DNA from 2 places in the Streptomyces sp. NPDC052023 genome. Region 2 is predicted to be linked to the other one. Evidence: predicted binding sites of a transcription regulator. Region 2 holds the regulator's gene; the other holds the start of a gene.
What was found. The regulator HspR, encoded in region 2, represses chaperone genes until heat shock. The targets are predictions, from matches to a motif close to TTGAGNNNNNNNNNCTCAA.
Positions count from the first base shown of each region.

Region 1 (7,461 bases), on a different contig from region 2:
GTCGTGACGGTCCTTCTTCTTGTGCTTCTTCTTGTGCTTTTTCTCCCTGTGATCGTCATGCTTCTTGTGATCGTTGTACTTCTTCTCGCCGCCGTGCTTCTTCTCGTCGCCGTGCTTCTTCTGGTCGCCGTGCTTCTTCTGGTCGCCGAATTCGATCGACTGAACCTGCTGGGTGGCCGCGGGTGCGGCGGACACCGTGCCGGCCGGTACGAGTACGCCGGCTGCCGCGAGGAGAATGGAGGCGACGGTGGTCATTGTGTATGCGCAAGCCTTGTGTTCCATGAGAGCTACTTCCCTATCAATACGGACCAGTCGCGTTCGAGATACGCCTTTCGCCAGGCCTCGACCTCGCTCTTCGGCATGTGGTACTTCTCGGCGATCTGGGCCTCGGTGGCGCCGTCGTTGAGCAGGACGAGGACGACCCGAACCTTGTCCGCCACGGAGAGGTCCGCTTTCGCCTTGTCCGGCAGGTCGCTGTACTCGGTGCATTCGTCGGTGCCGGGTTCACCGGGCTCACCGGGCTCACCGGGTCGGCCGCTCTCGCCGCCGTCCCCTCCCCTGCCGCCGTCTCCGCCCGCGCCGCAGCCCGCGGAATCGGTGGAGACGGACGCGTCCTCCGTGGTCGTGGGCCGGTGGTCCGGTGCGGGGTCCGAGCCCGCGCGAGGGGCACAGGCGGCGCCTGCCGCGAAGGCGAGGGCGGCCAGCGCGAGGGCGATCGAACGTCGCCGGAGCTGAAATGACATGAGGTTCTCCAGGTAGGCGAGACGGGGCGGCGGGGTGAGGGTCATGGCGGCCCTCACCCCCGCCGCTGGGGGTCACTCGGCGTTGCCGCCGTCGCCGCCGTCGCCGCCTACGACGCCACCGGCACCGCCGTCACCGCCGTCACCGCCGGTCGTCCCACCGGTACCGCCGTTACCGCCGTCACCGCCCAGAACGCCACCAGTACCGCCGTTACCACCGGCACCACCGGTCGTCCCACCGGTACCGCCGTTACCGCCGTCACCGCCCAGAACGCCACCAGTACCGCCGTTGCCACCGGCACCACCGGTCGTCCCACCGGCACCGCCGTTACCGCCGTCACCGCCCAGAACGCCACCAGTACCGCCGTTACCACCGGCACCACCGGTCGTCCCACCGGCACCGCCGTTACCGCCGTTACCTCCGGTCGTCCCGCCGGCACCGCCGTTACCGCCGTTCCCGCCGGTCCCGCCGGTCCCGCCCTTGTTGTGGTCGCCCTTGTTGTGGTCGCCCTTCTTGTGGTCGCCCTTCTTGTGGTCGCCCTTCTTGTGGTCGCCCTTCTTGTGGTCGCCCTTCTTGTGGTCGCCCTTCTTGTGGTCGCCCTTCTTGTGGTCGTCGTGCTTGTTCTTGTGCTCGTGCTTGTCATGCTGGGAAATCGCGGTCACCGACGAAGTGGGCGTCGAGGACGCGGAGGCCGCACTCGCCGGCAGGATTACACCTCCGACGGCCACCACGGTCGATGCCACTATTGTCGCGATACGGATTCCGCGCTTCTGCCGGGATTCCTGCTTGTTTTCGTTCGTACGAGTCACGGTTTTTCTCCTGCCTTTCCGAGGGGCCCTTGCCTTATCCGGTGTTTCCGGTGCGGCCCGCACTTCAAGTAGGCAGGAACGACGGAACGCGGTCACGTTCCGACGACTCGGGACTTGACGCCTCGATGAATCCCGGATACGGCAAAGGCCCGGGCCTCCCTCACGGGACCCGGGCCTTGCCCTTCCGATCGCGTCCGTCACGCCGCGACCGGAACCTCCGGCGCCGCGCCGTTGGTGGCCGGCGACAGCGCCAGCTCCAGGACCTGGCGGACATCGGTGACGGCGTGGACGTCGAGCTTGTCCAGCACCTCCGCCGGGACGTCGTCCAGATCGGGCTCGTTGCGCTTGGGGATGATCACGGTGGTGACGCCCGCCCGGTGCGCGGCGAGCAGCTTCTGCTTCACCCCGCCGATCGGCAGCACCCGGCCGGTCAGCGAGACCTCACCGGTCATCGCCACGTCCGTGCGGACCAGGCGCCCGGAGAGCAGCGAGGCCAGCGCGGTCGTCATGGTGATGCCCGCGCTCGGGCCGTCCTTCGGCACCGCGCCCGCCGGGAAGTGGATGTGCACACCCCGGTCCTTGAGGTCGGCGACCGGCAGCTCCAGCTCGGCGCCGTGGCTGCGCAGGAAGGACAGCGCGATCTGGGCGCTCTCCTTCATGACGTCGCCCAGCTGACCCGTCAGGGTCAGGCCCGCCGCGCCCGTCTCCGGGTCGGCCAGCGACGCCTCGACGTACAGCACGTCACCACCGGCGCCGGTGACCGCGAGCCCGGTCGCGACACCCGGCACCGCCGTGCGCCGCTCCGCCGGGTCCTGGGCGGACTCGGGAACGTGGTGCGGCCGGCCGATCAGGTCCCGCAGATGCTCGTCGGTGACGGTGAAGGGCAGCTTCCGCTCCCCCAGCTCGTGCTGGGCGGCGACCTTGCGCAGCAGCCGGGCGACGGTCCGCTCCAGGTTGCGCACGCCGGCCTCGCGTGTGTACTCGCCGGCCAGCTTGCGCAGCGCGCTCTCGCCGAGGGTCACCTCGTCCTTCTCCAGCCCGGCGCGCTCCAGCTGACGCGGCACCAGGTGGTCGCGGGCGATGACGACCTTCTCGTCCTCCGTGTATCCGTCGAGGCGGACCAGCTCCATACGGTCCAGCAGCGCTTCCGGGATGGCCTCCAGCACGTTGGCGGTGGCCAGGAAGACCACGTCGGACAGGTCCAGCTCGACTTCGAGGTAGTGGTCGCGGAACGTGTGGTTCTGCGCGGGGTCCAGGACCTCCAGCAGCGCGGCGGCCGGGTCGCCCCGGAAGTCGGAGCCCACCTTGTCGATCTCGTCGAGCAGTACGACCGGATTCATCGACCCGGCCTCCTTGATGGCGCGGACGACCCGGCCCGGCAGCGCGCCGACGTAGGTACGCCGGTGTCCGCGGATCTCGGCCTCGTCGCGCACGCCGCCGAGGGCGACCCGGACGAACTTGCGTCCCATGGCGTGCGCCACGGACTCGCCGAGGCTCGTCTTGCCGACGCCGGGCGGGCCGACCAGCGCCAGCACGGCACCGCCACGCCGCCCGCCGACGACACCCAGCCCGCGCTCCGCACGCCGCTTGCGCACCGCCAGGTACTCGGTGATCCGCTCCTTCACGTCCTCGAGGCCGGCGTGCTCGGCGTCCAGCACGGCCTTCGCGCCCTGGATGTCGTAGGCGTCCTCGGTCCGCTCGTTCCACGGCAGTTCGAGCACGGTGTCGAGCCAGGTGCGGATCCAGGAGCCCTCGGGCGACTGGTCCGAGGACCGCTCCAGCTTGTCGACCTCTTTGAGCGCGGCCTCACGGACCTTCCCGGGCAGGTCGGCGGCCTCGACGCGGGCCCGGTAGTCGTCCGGCTCCTCGCCCTCCTGCTCGCCGTTCAGCTCGCGCAGCTCCTTGCGGACGGCCTCCAGCTGACGCCGCAGCAGGAACTCCCGCTGCTGCTTGTCGACGCCTTCCTGGACGTCCTTGGCGATGGTCTCGGCGACGTCCTGCTCGGCGATGTGGTCGCGCAGCTGCTGGGTGGCGAGCTTCAGCCGGGCCACCGGATCGGCGGTCTCCAGCAGCTCGATCTTCTGGTCGAGGGTCAGGAAGGGCGAGTACCCCGAGTTGTCGGCGAGCGCGGAGACGTCGTCGATGGCCTGGACCCGGTCGACGACCTGCCAGGCACCGCGCTTCTTCAGCCAGGCGGACGCCAGCGCCTTGTATTCCTTGACCAGTTCGGTCACGTGCCCGGGCAACGGGTCGGGAACGGTCTCGTCGACGCCGGTCCCCTCGACCCACAGCGCCGCACCCGGCCCGGTCGTCCCGGCGCCGATCCGCACCCGGCTCCGGCCCCGGATCAGGGCGCCCGGGTCGCCGTCGGCGAGCCGTCCGACCTGCTCGACCGTGCCGAGCACCCCGGTGGCCGTGTAGCTGCCGTCGTTGCGCGGCACCAGCAGCACCCTGGGCTTTCCGGGCGTGGCCCGGGCGGCAGCCTGCGCGGCCTCCACCGCGGCCCGGACATCCGGGTCGCTCAGGTCCAGCGGAACCACCATGCCGGGCAGGACGACTTCGCCGTCGAGCGGCAGCACGGGCAGGACGAGCGGGGTGAACGCCGTGGACTCAGCAGCCATGATCTTCCCTTCGGCAGTCAAGTTGAGCTATGCCGACTCAATGCTCGGGCGTGACGCATTGTTCCCCCGACCGCGTTCGCTGTGAGCGATCAAGGGCAGGGGCTGGTGAGAGGCCGGTCAGGAACGACGCGGGAAGGGACGGCATCCGGCGTGCCGTCCGTAACCCCACGTCCACCGGGTCTCCGTGATTCCGTCAACGTTCCGTCAGAGAAGTGCCAGGATGGGCTGATGCCCACCCTCCACGACACCCCCGAAGTCCTGGACCGTCGCGACGGCCCCTACGGCGAGGTCGTACTGCGGCGGCACGGTGCGCTGCTCCAGATCATCGCCAATGGCTGCTTCCTGATGGACACCTCCGACGGACGTTCGGAACGCCTGCTGGTCGACGCCGCGCGCGACGCACTCGGCGACCGCCCCGGCCCGCACGTGCTGATCGGCGGCCTCGGCGTCGGATTCTCGCTCGCACATGCCGCGGGCAACCCGCACTGGGGCCGGATCACGGTGGTCGAGCGGGAGCGCGCGGTCATCGACTGGCACCACGAGGGGCCCTTTTCCACCATCTCTGGCAAAGCCCTGGCCGACCCGCGTACCCGGATCGTCGAAGCGGATCTGATCGATTACGTCAATGAGACGTGCGACACGTTCGACGCGCTGTGCCTGGACATCGACAACGGGCCCGACTGGACCGTCACGGAGGCCAACTCAGGGCTGTACTCGAAGGCCGGACTCGCAGGCTGCGCAAGGGTGTTGAGGCCCGGCGGGGTGCTCGCCGTATGGTCGGCGAAACCTTCCCCGGAATTTGAAGGAACCTTGCGGAATGCCGGTTTCCGGCATGTGCGTACCGAAGAGATCCCGGTTGCCCGGGGCGTTCCCGACGTCGTGCACCTCGGCGTACGACCTGAATAGCCGAGCTGCGGTGACTCCCCGTACCCTGCTTGCCTGACGCCGATCATTCAAGCGTCAATCGCAGTCATGGGATCACCCCACGGATTCCGGAAAGCACACTTCAGGGGCGGGCGATGGAGCAGACACACACCTCCCACAACGGCACGGCGGCGGCCACCCCGGGCGCTCAGCGCCGGGTTCTGGTGGTCGAGGACGACCCGACGATCGTCGACGCCATCGCGGCCCGCCTGCGCGCCGAGGGATTCCTCGTGCAAACCGCCGGTGACGGTCCGGCCGCCGTCGACACCGCCGAGGCATGGCAGCCCGATCTGCTGATCCTCGACATCATGCTGCCGGGCTTCGACGGCCTGGAGGTCTGCCGGCGTGTGCAGGCCCAGCGGCCGGTGCCGGTGCTGATGCTCACCGCGCGTGACGACGAGACCGACATGCTGGTGGGCCTCGGCGTCGGCGCCGACGACTACATGACGAAGCCCTTCTCCATGCGTGAGCTGGCCGCACGCGTGCACGTGCTGCTGCGCCGCGTGGAGCGGGCCGCGGTCGCGGCCACCACACCGCGCAGCGGCATCCTGCGCCTCGGCGAGCTGGAGATCGACCACGCGCAGCGCCGGGTGCGGGTGCGCAGCGAGGACGTACACCTCACGCCCACCGAGTTCGACCTGCTCGTATGCCTGGCGAACACCCCGCGCGCGGTGCTCTCCCGCGAGCAGCTGCTGGCCGAGGTGTGGGACTGGGCGGACGCCTCCGGCACCCGGACCGTCGACAGCCACATCAAGGCGCTGCGCCGGAAGATCGGTGCCGAGCGGATCCGGACGGTGCACGGGGTGGGCTACGCGCTGGAGACACCGACGCCATGAGCGAAGGGCGGCCGGCCGCACGGAGGAGCCCCGGGGAGCCCTGGGGCGGCGTACGCCCGTTCTCGATCAAGACCAAGCTGGGTGCGCTGGTCGTCATCTCGGTGCTGATCACCACCGGTCTCATGATGATCGCCCTGCGCACCGAGACGGAGCTTCGCTTCATCACGGTCTTCTCGATGATCGCCACACTGCTGATAACGCAGTTCGTGGCGCACTCGCTCACCTCGCCGCTGGACGAGATGAACGCGGTGGCCCGCTCGATCTCGCACGGCGACTACACGCGCCGGGTGCGGGAGAACCGCTGGGACGAGCTGGGCGACCTGGCCGTCACGATCAACCGCATGGCCGACGACCTCGAGGCCGAGGACCGCCAGCGCAAGGAGCTGGTGGCCAACGTCTCGCACGAGCTGCGGACCCCGATCGCGGGTCTGCGCGCCGTGCTGGAGAACATCGTGGACGGCGTCACCCGGGCCGACCCCGAGACCATGCGCACGGCCCTGAAGCAGACCGAGCGGCTGGGGCGGCTGGTCGAGACGCTGCTGGACCTGTCCCGCCTGGACAACGGCGTCGTACCACTGAAGCAGCGGCGGTTCGAGGTGTGGCCGTACCTCTCCGGGGTGCTGAAGGAGGCCAACATGGTCGCCTCCGCCCGGGCGGGCATCGCCTCCGGCTCCGGCAGCCACACGCGTACGGACGTCCATCTGCACCTCGACGTCTCCCCGCCGGAGCTGACCGCTCACGCCGACCCGGAACGGATCCACCAGGTCGTCGCCAACCTCATCGACAACGCGGTCAAGCACAGCCCGCCCCACGGCCGTGTGACGGTGAAGGCCCGGCGCGGCTCGCTGCCGGAGTCGCTGGAGCTGGAGGTCCTCGACGAGGGCCCGGGAATCCCCCGCTCCGAGTGGCATCGCGTCTTCGAGCGGTTCAACCGGGGTGCGGTCAGCCGGCCGCACGGCCCCGGCAGCGACGGCGGCACCGGCTTGGGCCTGGCGATCGCCCGCTGGGCGGTGGATCTGCACGGCGGCCGGATCGGGGTGGCCGAATCCGAGCGGGGTTGCCGGATTCTCATCACCCTTCCAGGTCTGCCTTCTGTGCCAAGTTGACGTAAAGTTCGAAGCGGAGCCACAAGATCCACGGGTGTCCGCGCAGCAGGACACGTGTGATCAGGCAGAGGCCCGTGCCGCGGACGCGCCGGGCCCGGGTCGCCGCACCCCTTTCACAGCGGAACCTCGCTTGTTTCCCGCCATTTCAACCCCCGAAACACGCCCTTCGATGTGACTTGCACGACGTTGAACGGGCCCGGCCTCACCTTCCCGGTCATGGAGGCGTAGCCTTAATTCCCGCTGTCCATCACCTTGTGAAGCGGAAGAGGGCGGTTGCCGCCGTGTCGCCACAGTCCCCCAGTAACGCATCGAGTGTCTCGACCGACGCAGACCAAGCGGGCAAGAATCCCGCGGCCGCGTTCGGTCCGAACGAGTGGCTCGTCGACGAGATCTATCAGCAGTACCTCCAGGACCCGAATTCGGT
Region 1 covers NZ_JBIUBW010000012.1:54,173-61,633, forward strand. Annotated here, with positions in the region: gene ACIHCM_RS23470 (hypothetical protein) at 1-282, opposite strand, end outside; gene ACIHCM_RS23475 (helix-turn-helix domain-containing protein) at 288-788, opposite strand; gene ACIHCM_RS23480 (hypothetical protein) at 816-1,550, opposite strand; gene lon (endopeptidase La) at 1,748-4,171, opposite strand; gene ACIHCM_RS23490 (spermidine synthase) at 4,400-5,077, shown strand; gene ACIHCM_RS23495 (response regulator transcription factor) at 5,191-5,931, shown strand; gene ACIHCM_RS23500 (sensor histidine kinase) at 5,928-7,037, shown strand; gene ACIHCM_RS23505 (multifunctional oxoglutarate decarboxylase/oxoglutarate dehydrogenase thiamine pyrophosphate-binding subunit/dihydrolipoyllysine-residue succinyltransferase subunit) at 7,319-7,461, shown strand, end outside.
Region 1: the regulator HspR is predicted to act here: its motif matches at 4,194-4,212, upstream of lon (endopeptidase La).

Region 2 (7,461 bases):
TGCTCGTGGTGCTGGCGCGACGGTTCACCGGCAGGCCCGGCCCCGACCATCTGGCGCACCGGCTGCGGCGGCTGGGGCTGACTCCGCAGGGCGTGACCGTCGTGCTCGGCACCCTCGCCTTCGCCGGCGTGCTCGTCGGCGTCCTGGTGCACGCCGGGTGGGCCGACGGGCTCGCCGTGCTGGGTGTCGCGGGCGCCGCGCTGGTCCTCGTACTCGGACTGCTGCGGGTGAGAACGCGCGGTCGGTTGACGGCAACCTCCACCCATGATGCCGCGTCTTTGCAGGTCACAGGGCACTTGCGTGTGAGGAACGGATAAGAGTTGAGCCCCCATGACTCAGGTCTGTTGACCCCGGCGCGGACGTCATGCACACTTGAGCCTGTTCCACTCAAGTCAGCTGGAGGAATCAACCATGGCACGTGCGGTCGGCATCGACCTGGGCACGACTAACTCCGTCGTCAGCGTTCTGGAGGGCGGCGAGCCCACCGTCATCACCAACGCCGAGGGCGCCAGGACCACGCCGTCCGTCGTCGCCTTCGCCAAGAACGGCGAGGTGCTGGTCGGCGAGGTGGCCAAGCGCCAGGCCGTGACCAACGTCGACCGGACCATCCGGTCGGTCAAGCGTCACATGGGCACGGACTGGAAGATCGAGCTCGACGGGAAGCCCTTCAACCCGCAGCAGATCAGCGCCTTCGTGCTGCAGAAGCTGAAGCGCGACGCGGAGGCGTACCTGGGCGAGAAGGTGACCGACGCGGTCATCACCGTCCCGGCGTACTTCAACGACGCCGAGCGCCAGGCCACCAAGGAGGCCGGTGAGATCGCCGGTCTGAACGTCCTGCGCATCGTCAACGAGCCGACCGCCGCCGCCCTGGCGTACGGCCTCGACAAGGACGACCAGACCATCCTGGTCTTCGACCTCGGTGGCGGCACGTTCGACGTCTCGCTGCTGGAGATCGGCGACGGTGTCGTCGAGGTGAAGGCCACCAACGGTGACAACCACCTCGGTGGTGACGACTGGGACCAGCGCGTCGTCGACTACCTGGTGCAGCAGTTCAAGTCCGGCCACGGCGTGGACCTGGCCAAGGACAAGATGGCGCTGCAGCGTCTGCGCGAGGCCGCCGAGAAGGCGAAGATCGAGCTGTCCTCCTCCACGGAGACCTCGATCAACCTCCCCTACATCACCGCCTCCGCCGAGGGCCCCCTGCACCTCGACGAGAAGCTCACCCGCGCCCAGTTCCAGCAGCTGACCGCGGACCTGCTGGAGCGCTGCAAGACGCCGTTCCACAACGTCATCAAGGACGCCGGCATCCAGCTCGGCGAGATCGACCACGTCGTCCTCGTCGGTGGCTCCACCCGCATGCCCGCCGTCGCCGAGCTCGTCAAGGAGCTGACCGGCGGCAAGGAGGCCAACAAGGGTGTGAACCCGGACGAGGTCGTCGCCATCGGCGCCTCGCTCCAGGCCGGTGTCCTCAAGGGCGAGGTCAAGGACGTCCTGCTGCTCGACGTCACCCCGCTGTCCCTCGGTATCGAGACCAAGGGCGGCATCATGACCAAGCTGATCGAGCGCAACACCACGATCCCGACGAAGCGTTCGGAGATCTTCACCACGGCCGAGGACAACCAGCCGTCGGTGCAGATCCAGGTCTACCAGGGCGAGCGCGAGATCGCGGCGTACAACAAGAAGCTCGGCATGTTCGAGCTCACCGGTCTGCCCCCGGCGCCGCGCGGCGTCCCGCAGATCGAGGTCTCCTTCGACATCGACGCCAACGGCATCATGCACGTCACGGCGAAGGACCTCGGCACCGGCAAGGAGCAGAAGATGACCGTCACCGGCGGCTCCTCGCTGCCGAAGGACGAGGTCGACCGGATGCGCCAGGAGGCCGAGCAGTACGCGGAGGAGGACCACCGCCGCCGCGAGGCCGCCGAGTCCCGCAACCAGGGCGAGCAGCTGGTCTACCAGACGGAGAAGTTCCTCGCGGACAACGAGGACAAGGTCCCCGGCGAGATCAAGACCGAGGTCGAGGCCGCCGTCGCCGAGCTGAAGGAGAAGCTCAAGGGCGAGGACACCGCCGAGATCCGCTCCGCCACGGAGAAGGTCGCGGCCGTCTCCCAGAAGCTGGGCCAGGCGATGTACGCCGACGCCCAGGCCTCCCAGGCGACCGCGGGCGGCGCCTCCGAGCAGCCCAAGGCCGACGACGACGTGGTCGACGCCGAGATCGTGGACGACGAGCGCAAGGACGGTGCCGCGTGACGGAGGAGACCCCGGGCTTCGAGGAGAAGCCCGACGTCCCCTCCGGCGCCACTCCTGACGACGCCGAGCCGCAGGCCGCCCCGGAGGAAGGGGCGGCCACGGCAGGGGACGTGAAGCAGAACGCCGGCCTGGTGGCAGAGCTGGACCAGGCGCGTACGGCGCTCGGCGAGCGCACGGCGGACCTCCAGCGGCTGCAGGCCGAGTTCCAGAACTACCGCCGCCGCGTCGAGCGGGACCGCATCACGGTCAAGGAGATCGCCGTCGCGAACCTCCTGACCGAGCTGCTGCCGGTGCTCGACGACATCGGGCGGGCCCGGGAGCACGGCGAGCTGGTCGGCGGCTTCAAGTCCGTCGCCGAGTCGCTGGAGACCGTGGCGGCCAAGATGGGCCTTCAGCAGTTCGGCAAGGAGGGCGAGCCCTTCGACCCGACGATCCACGAGGCCCTGATGCACAGCTACGCGCCGGACGTCACGGAGACGACCTGCGTCGCGATCCTCCAGCCGGGGTATCGCATCGGCGAGCGCACCATCCGCCCCGCGCGGGTGGCCGTCGCCGAGCCCCAGCCGGGCGCGCAGACCGTGAAGGGCGCCGAGGAGGGCGACGTGAAGGCCGACGACAAGGAGAGCGGTGGCCCGGACGAGGGCTGACGTTGAACGGATGAGAGAGGAGGGACGTCGAGGATGAGCACCAAGGACTTCATCGAGAAGGACTACTACAAGGTCCTCGGCGTCCCCAAGGACGCCACCGAGGCCGAGATCAAGAAGGCGTACCGCAAGCTCGCCCGCGAGTTCCACCCGGACGCCAACAAGGGCAACGTCAAGGCCGAGGAACGCTTCAAGGAGATCTCCGAGGCGAACGACGTCCTCGGCGACGCCAAGAAGCGCAAGGAGTACGACGAGGCCCGCGCGCTGTTCGGCAACGGCGGCTTCCGCCCGGGCCCCGGCGCCGGCGGCGGCTCCTTCAACTTCGACCTCGGCGACCTCTTCGGAGGCGCCCAGGGCGGAGGCGCGGGAGCGGGCGGCGGCTTCGGCGGCGGACTCGGTGACGTCTTCGGGGGCCTGTTCAACCGGGGCGGCGCGACGACCGGCACCCGGACCCATCCGCGGCGCGGCCAGGACATCGAGTCCGAGGTCACCCTCAGCTTCACCGAGGCGATCGAGGGCGCGACGGTCCCGCTGCGGATGTCCTCGCAGGCGCCGTGCAAGGCCTGCTCCGGCACCGGCGACGCCAACGGCACACCGCGGGTGTGCCCGACGTGCGTCGGCACCGGCCAGGTGGCGCGCGGCTCCGGCGGCGGTTTCTCGCTGACCGACCCGTGCCCCGACTGCAAGGGCCGCGGGCTGATCGCGGAGAACCCCTGCGAGGTCTGCAAGGGCAGCGGACGCGCCAAGTCGTCCCGCACCATGCAGGTGCGCATCCCGGCCGGGGTGTCGGACGGCCAGCGGATCCGGCTGCGTGGCAAGGGCGCGCCCGGTGAGCGGGGCGGCCCGGCGGGCGACCTCTATGTGGTCGTCCACGTCAAGGAGCACCCCGTCTTCGGCCGCAGGGGCGACAACCTCACCGTCACCGTCCCGGTGACGTTCACCGAGGCGGCTCTCGGTGGCGAGGTCAAGGTCCCCACCCTGGGCGGACCTTCGGTCACGCTCAAGCTGCCGCCGGGCACCCCCAACGGCCGCACGATGCGGGCCCGGGGCAAGGGCGCGGTCCGCAAGGACGGCACCCGCGGCGATCTGCTGGTCACCGTCGAGGTGAGTGTTCCGCAGGACCTGACGGGGAAGGCTCGTGACGCGCTGGAGGCGTATCGCGAGGCGACCGCGGGCGAGGACCCGCGGGCGGAGCTGTTCCAGGCCGCGAAGGGAGCATGAGTGAAGCCATGGACATCAACGGCCGTCGACGCAACCCCTATGAGCTGACCGAGGAGACCCCGGTCTACGTCATCTCGGTGGCGGCCCAGTTGTCCGGCCTGCACCCGCAGACGCTGCGCCAGTACGACCGGCTGGGGCTGGTGTCTCCGGACCGCACGGCCGGGCGCGGCCGCCGCTACTCGGCCCGAGACATCGAACTGCTGCGCCAGGTGCAGCAGTTGTCGCAGGACGAGGGCATCAACCTGGCCGGCATCAAACGCATCATCGAACTGGAGAACCAGGTCGCGGCGCTCCAGTCCCGCGTCGCGGAGATGCAGGCCGCCCTGGACGGCGCGGCGGCGGCGATGCAGCAGCGCGAGGCCGCGGTGCACGCTTCCTACCGGCGCGACCTGGTGCCGTACCAGGAGGTGCAGCAGACCAGCGCGCTGGTGGTGTGGCGGCCGAAGCGGCAGCAGCAGGGCGACTGACGCGGCACCGCCGACGACGAAGGGGCCAGGAGGACGAATCTCCGGGCCCCTTCTTCCTGTTCCGGCCCCCTCCCAGTTCCGGCCTCAACTCCTCGTGGATGGAGGGCTGGTGAAGGCTCTCGGGAGAGGGTTTCGCGGTGTGTTCACGAGCTAAGCGGAACGTGATGTTGTCATCTCGTTAAGTGATTCCCCTTGACGCTGAGGGGCGCCGACGCGTTGGCTCTTCAGTCATCCGGGCCGCAGTGCCGCGGCCACCTCCGGAAGCAGCAGAAGTGGGCTCATCCATGCGTCGTCGTATCGCCATATCCGTGGTCGCCTCGTCGTTGACCCTGTCGCTGGCAGGCTGTGGCGTGCTGGAGGCGACGGGGGACAGCAGCGACGCGAGCCCCACCAAGGGCAACGACATCACCGTGGGCCTGCTGCTGCCCGAGACGGCGAACACGCGCTACGACAAGTTCGACTACCCCATCATCAAGGAGCGGGTGGCCGCCCTCACCAAGAATCAGGGTGAGGTCCGGTACGCCAACGCGGACGCGGACGCCAACAAGCAGGCGAGCCAGATGCAGCAGATGATCGACGAAGAGGTCGACGTCATCCTGCTGGACGCCGTGGACGCGCACGCCATCGCGGGCGGTGTGGAGAAGGCCAAGGAGGCGGGCATCCCGGTCATCGCCTACGACCGGCTCGCCGAGGGTCCCATCGACGCGTACATCTCCTTCGACAACGAACTCGTCGGCGAGGTCCAGGGCCGGTCCCTGATCGACGCGCTGGGCAGCGAGATCGACAGCTCCGACAAGATCGTCATGATGAACGGCTCGCCCACCGACCCGAACGCCAAGCAGTTCAAGCAGGGCGCGCTGTCCGAGCTGAGCGGCAAGGTGACGATCGCCCAGACCTTCGACACCAAGGACTGGAAGCCGGAGAACGCCGAGGCCAACATGGCCGAGGCGATCCAGAAGATCGGCAAGGCCAACATCGCCGCCGTCTACTCCGCCAACGACGGCATGGCGGGCGGCGTCATCAAGGCGATGGAGGCGGCCGGTGTGACCGAACTGCCGCCGATCACCGGGCAGGACGCGGAACTCGCGGGCGTGCAGCGGATCGTCTCCGGCGAGCAGTACATGAGCGTCTACAAGTCCTACCCGCAGGAGGCCGAGGCCGCCGCCGAGATGGCCGTGGCCAAGGTGCAGAGCAGGGACATCCAGTTCGACGCCCTCGCCCGCGACCGGGTCGACAGCCCGACCCACAAGGGCATCCCCGCCCAGCTGGTGTCGGTGGTCGCGCTGACCCGGGAGAACATCAAGGACACCGTGGTCGCGGACGGCATCCACAAGGTGTCGGAGATCTGCACGGCCGAGTACAAGGAAGCCTGCGCGGCGATCGGGCTCACGTAGCGGGGTCTGCTCCCGGGCACGGGTGGAGGGGTGGTTCGCGCCCGTGGCGCGCCGCCCCTTCGGTCATTCTTCCGGTCATCTTTGCGGACCGGACCCGGGCACCGCGGCGCGGTGGTGGCAACCCCGGCGGGGCCGGACACGCCCCCGCCGGCTTGTTGCGGCGTGACAGGCGGGGGGAGGGAGAAAACCGGCCATAGCGGCGGTTTCCCACGGTCACCCTGGAGCGAGCCGTGTTGCGGAGCAGGTCCGGTCCGCGCATAGTTGCGCTGCGGAAGAGGCTGGAACCGGGGGTGGAATGGGCCATGGCCGGGCACGGGACGGACGAGCATCCGCATGGTGCTGACCGACTGTGCGAGGCCGGGGATCGCGTGTATTCCCGGGCCGTACGGCGGGGCCGTGTGGCGCGCCGCGACGCGGAAGCGGTGCCCTGTCTGCTGGAACTCGCCCTGCTGCACCCCGACCCCGACGACATGGACTGGCTTGTCCCGACCTCCCCGCAGGAGGTCATGACCCGGCTGCTGCGCGGGGTGTACGACGAGATCAGCGTCAGCCAGCGGCGGATGGGCTCGGCGGTCGCGGCCTTCGAGTGGTACGCCGGTCTGGGCGGTCAGGCGTCCTCCTCCGAGGGCGTGGCGATCCGTGTGCTGGACGGACCCTCGCGCATCCAGGCGGCGCTGGACGAGGCGACGGCGGCGTGCACCACCGAGGTGCTCACCGTGCAGCCCGGAGGCATCCGGCGCGAGCACGAGCTGTCGGAGGGCCTGCACCGGGCGCTGGAGCTACGGGGGCGGGGCGTGCGGATGCGCGACCTGTACAACCACGTCGCGCGGCACGGGCAGGGCCTGCTGAACTACCTGGAGCTCATGGGGGACGCGGTCGAGGCCCGCACCCTGGACGAGGTCATCGACCGCCTCATCCTCTTCGACCGCACGGTGGCCTTCATCCCCGCGAACGCCGAACGCACGATGGCCCTGGAACTGCGTCACCCGGCGCTGGTGGAGTACTTGGTGACGGTCTTCGAGCGGCTGTGGCGCCTGGCGGTCCCGCTCACCGCGGCGCTGCCGGACACCGGCATCGAGGGCATCTCCCACCGCGAGCAGTCGATCGCGGCACTGCTGGCGGAGGGACACCAGGACGCGGTGATCGCGGAGCGGCTCGGAATCAGCGTCCGTACCTGCCGGGCCCATATCGCCCGCCTCTCCGAGACGCTCGGGGCGGCGAGCCGGACGCAACTGGGCGTCCGGATAGCGCAGGTCGGTCTCGACGGCCCGCCCCGTCCGCTCTCGGCCGCCGAACTCACCGTGCCTGATCAGGGATCTGCGAATCAGGGGTCTCCCACGGCCCGCTGAGGCAGCGGGAGATGTCCCCGCTCCCGGGCCTCAGTCGTCCCGCTTCCGGGCCTCAGTGGTCCCGCTTCCGGGCCTCAGTGGTCCCGCTTCCGGGCCTCAGTGGTCCCGCCCCGGGCCTCAGTGGTCCCGCTCCAGC
Region 2 covers NZ_JBIUBW010000002.1:509,038-516,498, forward strand. Annotated here, with positions in the region: gene ACIHCM_RS06415 (MraY family glycosyltransferase) at 1-317, shown strand, start outside; gene dnaK (molecular chaperone DnaK) at 412-2,250, shown strand; gene grpE (nucleotide exchange factor GrpE) at 2,247-2,897, shown strand; gene dnaJ (molecular chaperone DnaJ) at 2,931-4,115, shown strand; gene ACIHCM_RS06435 (heat shock protein transcriptional repressor HspR) at 4,130-4,582, shown strand; gene ACIHCM_RS06440 (substrate-binding domain-containing protein) at 4,867-5,976, shown strand; gene ACIHCM_RS06445 (LuxR C-terminal-related transcriptional regulator) at 6,279-7,325, shown strand; gene ACIHCM_RS06450 (helix-turn-helix transcriptional regulator) at 7,443-7,461, opposite strand, start outside.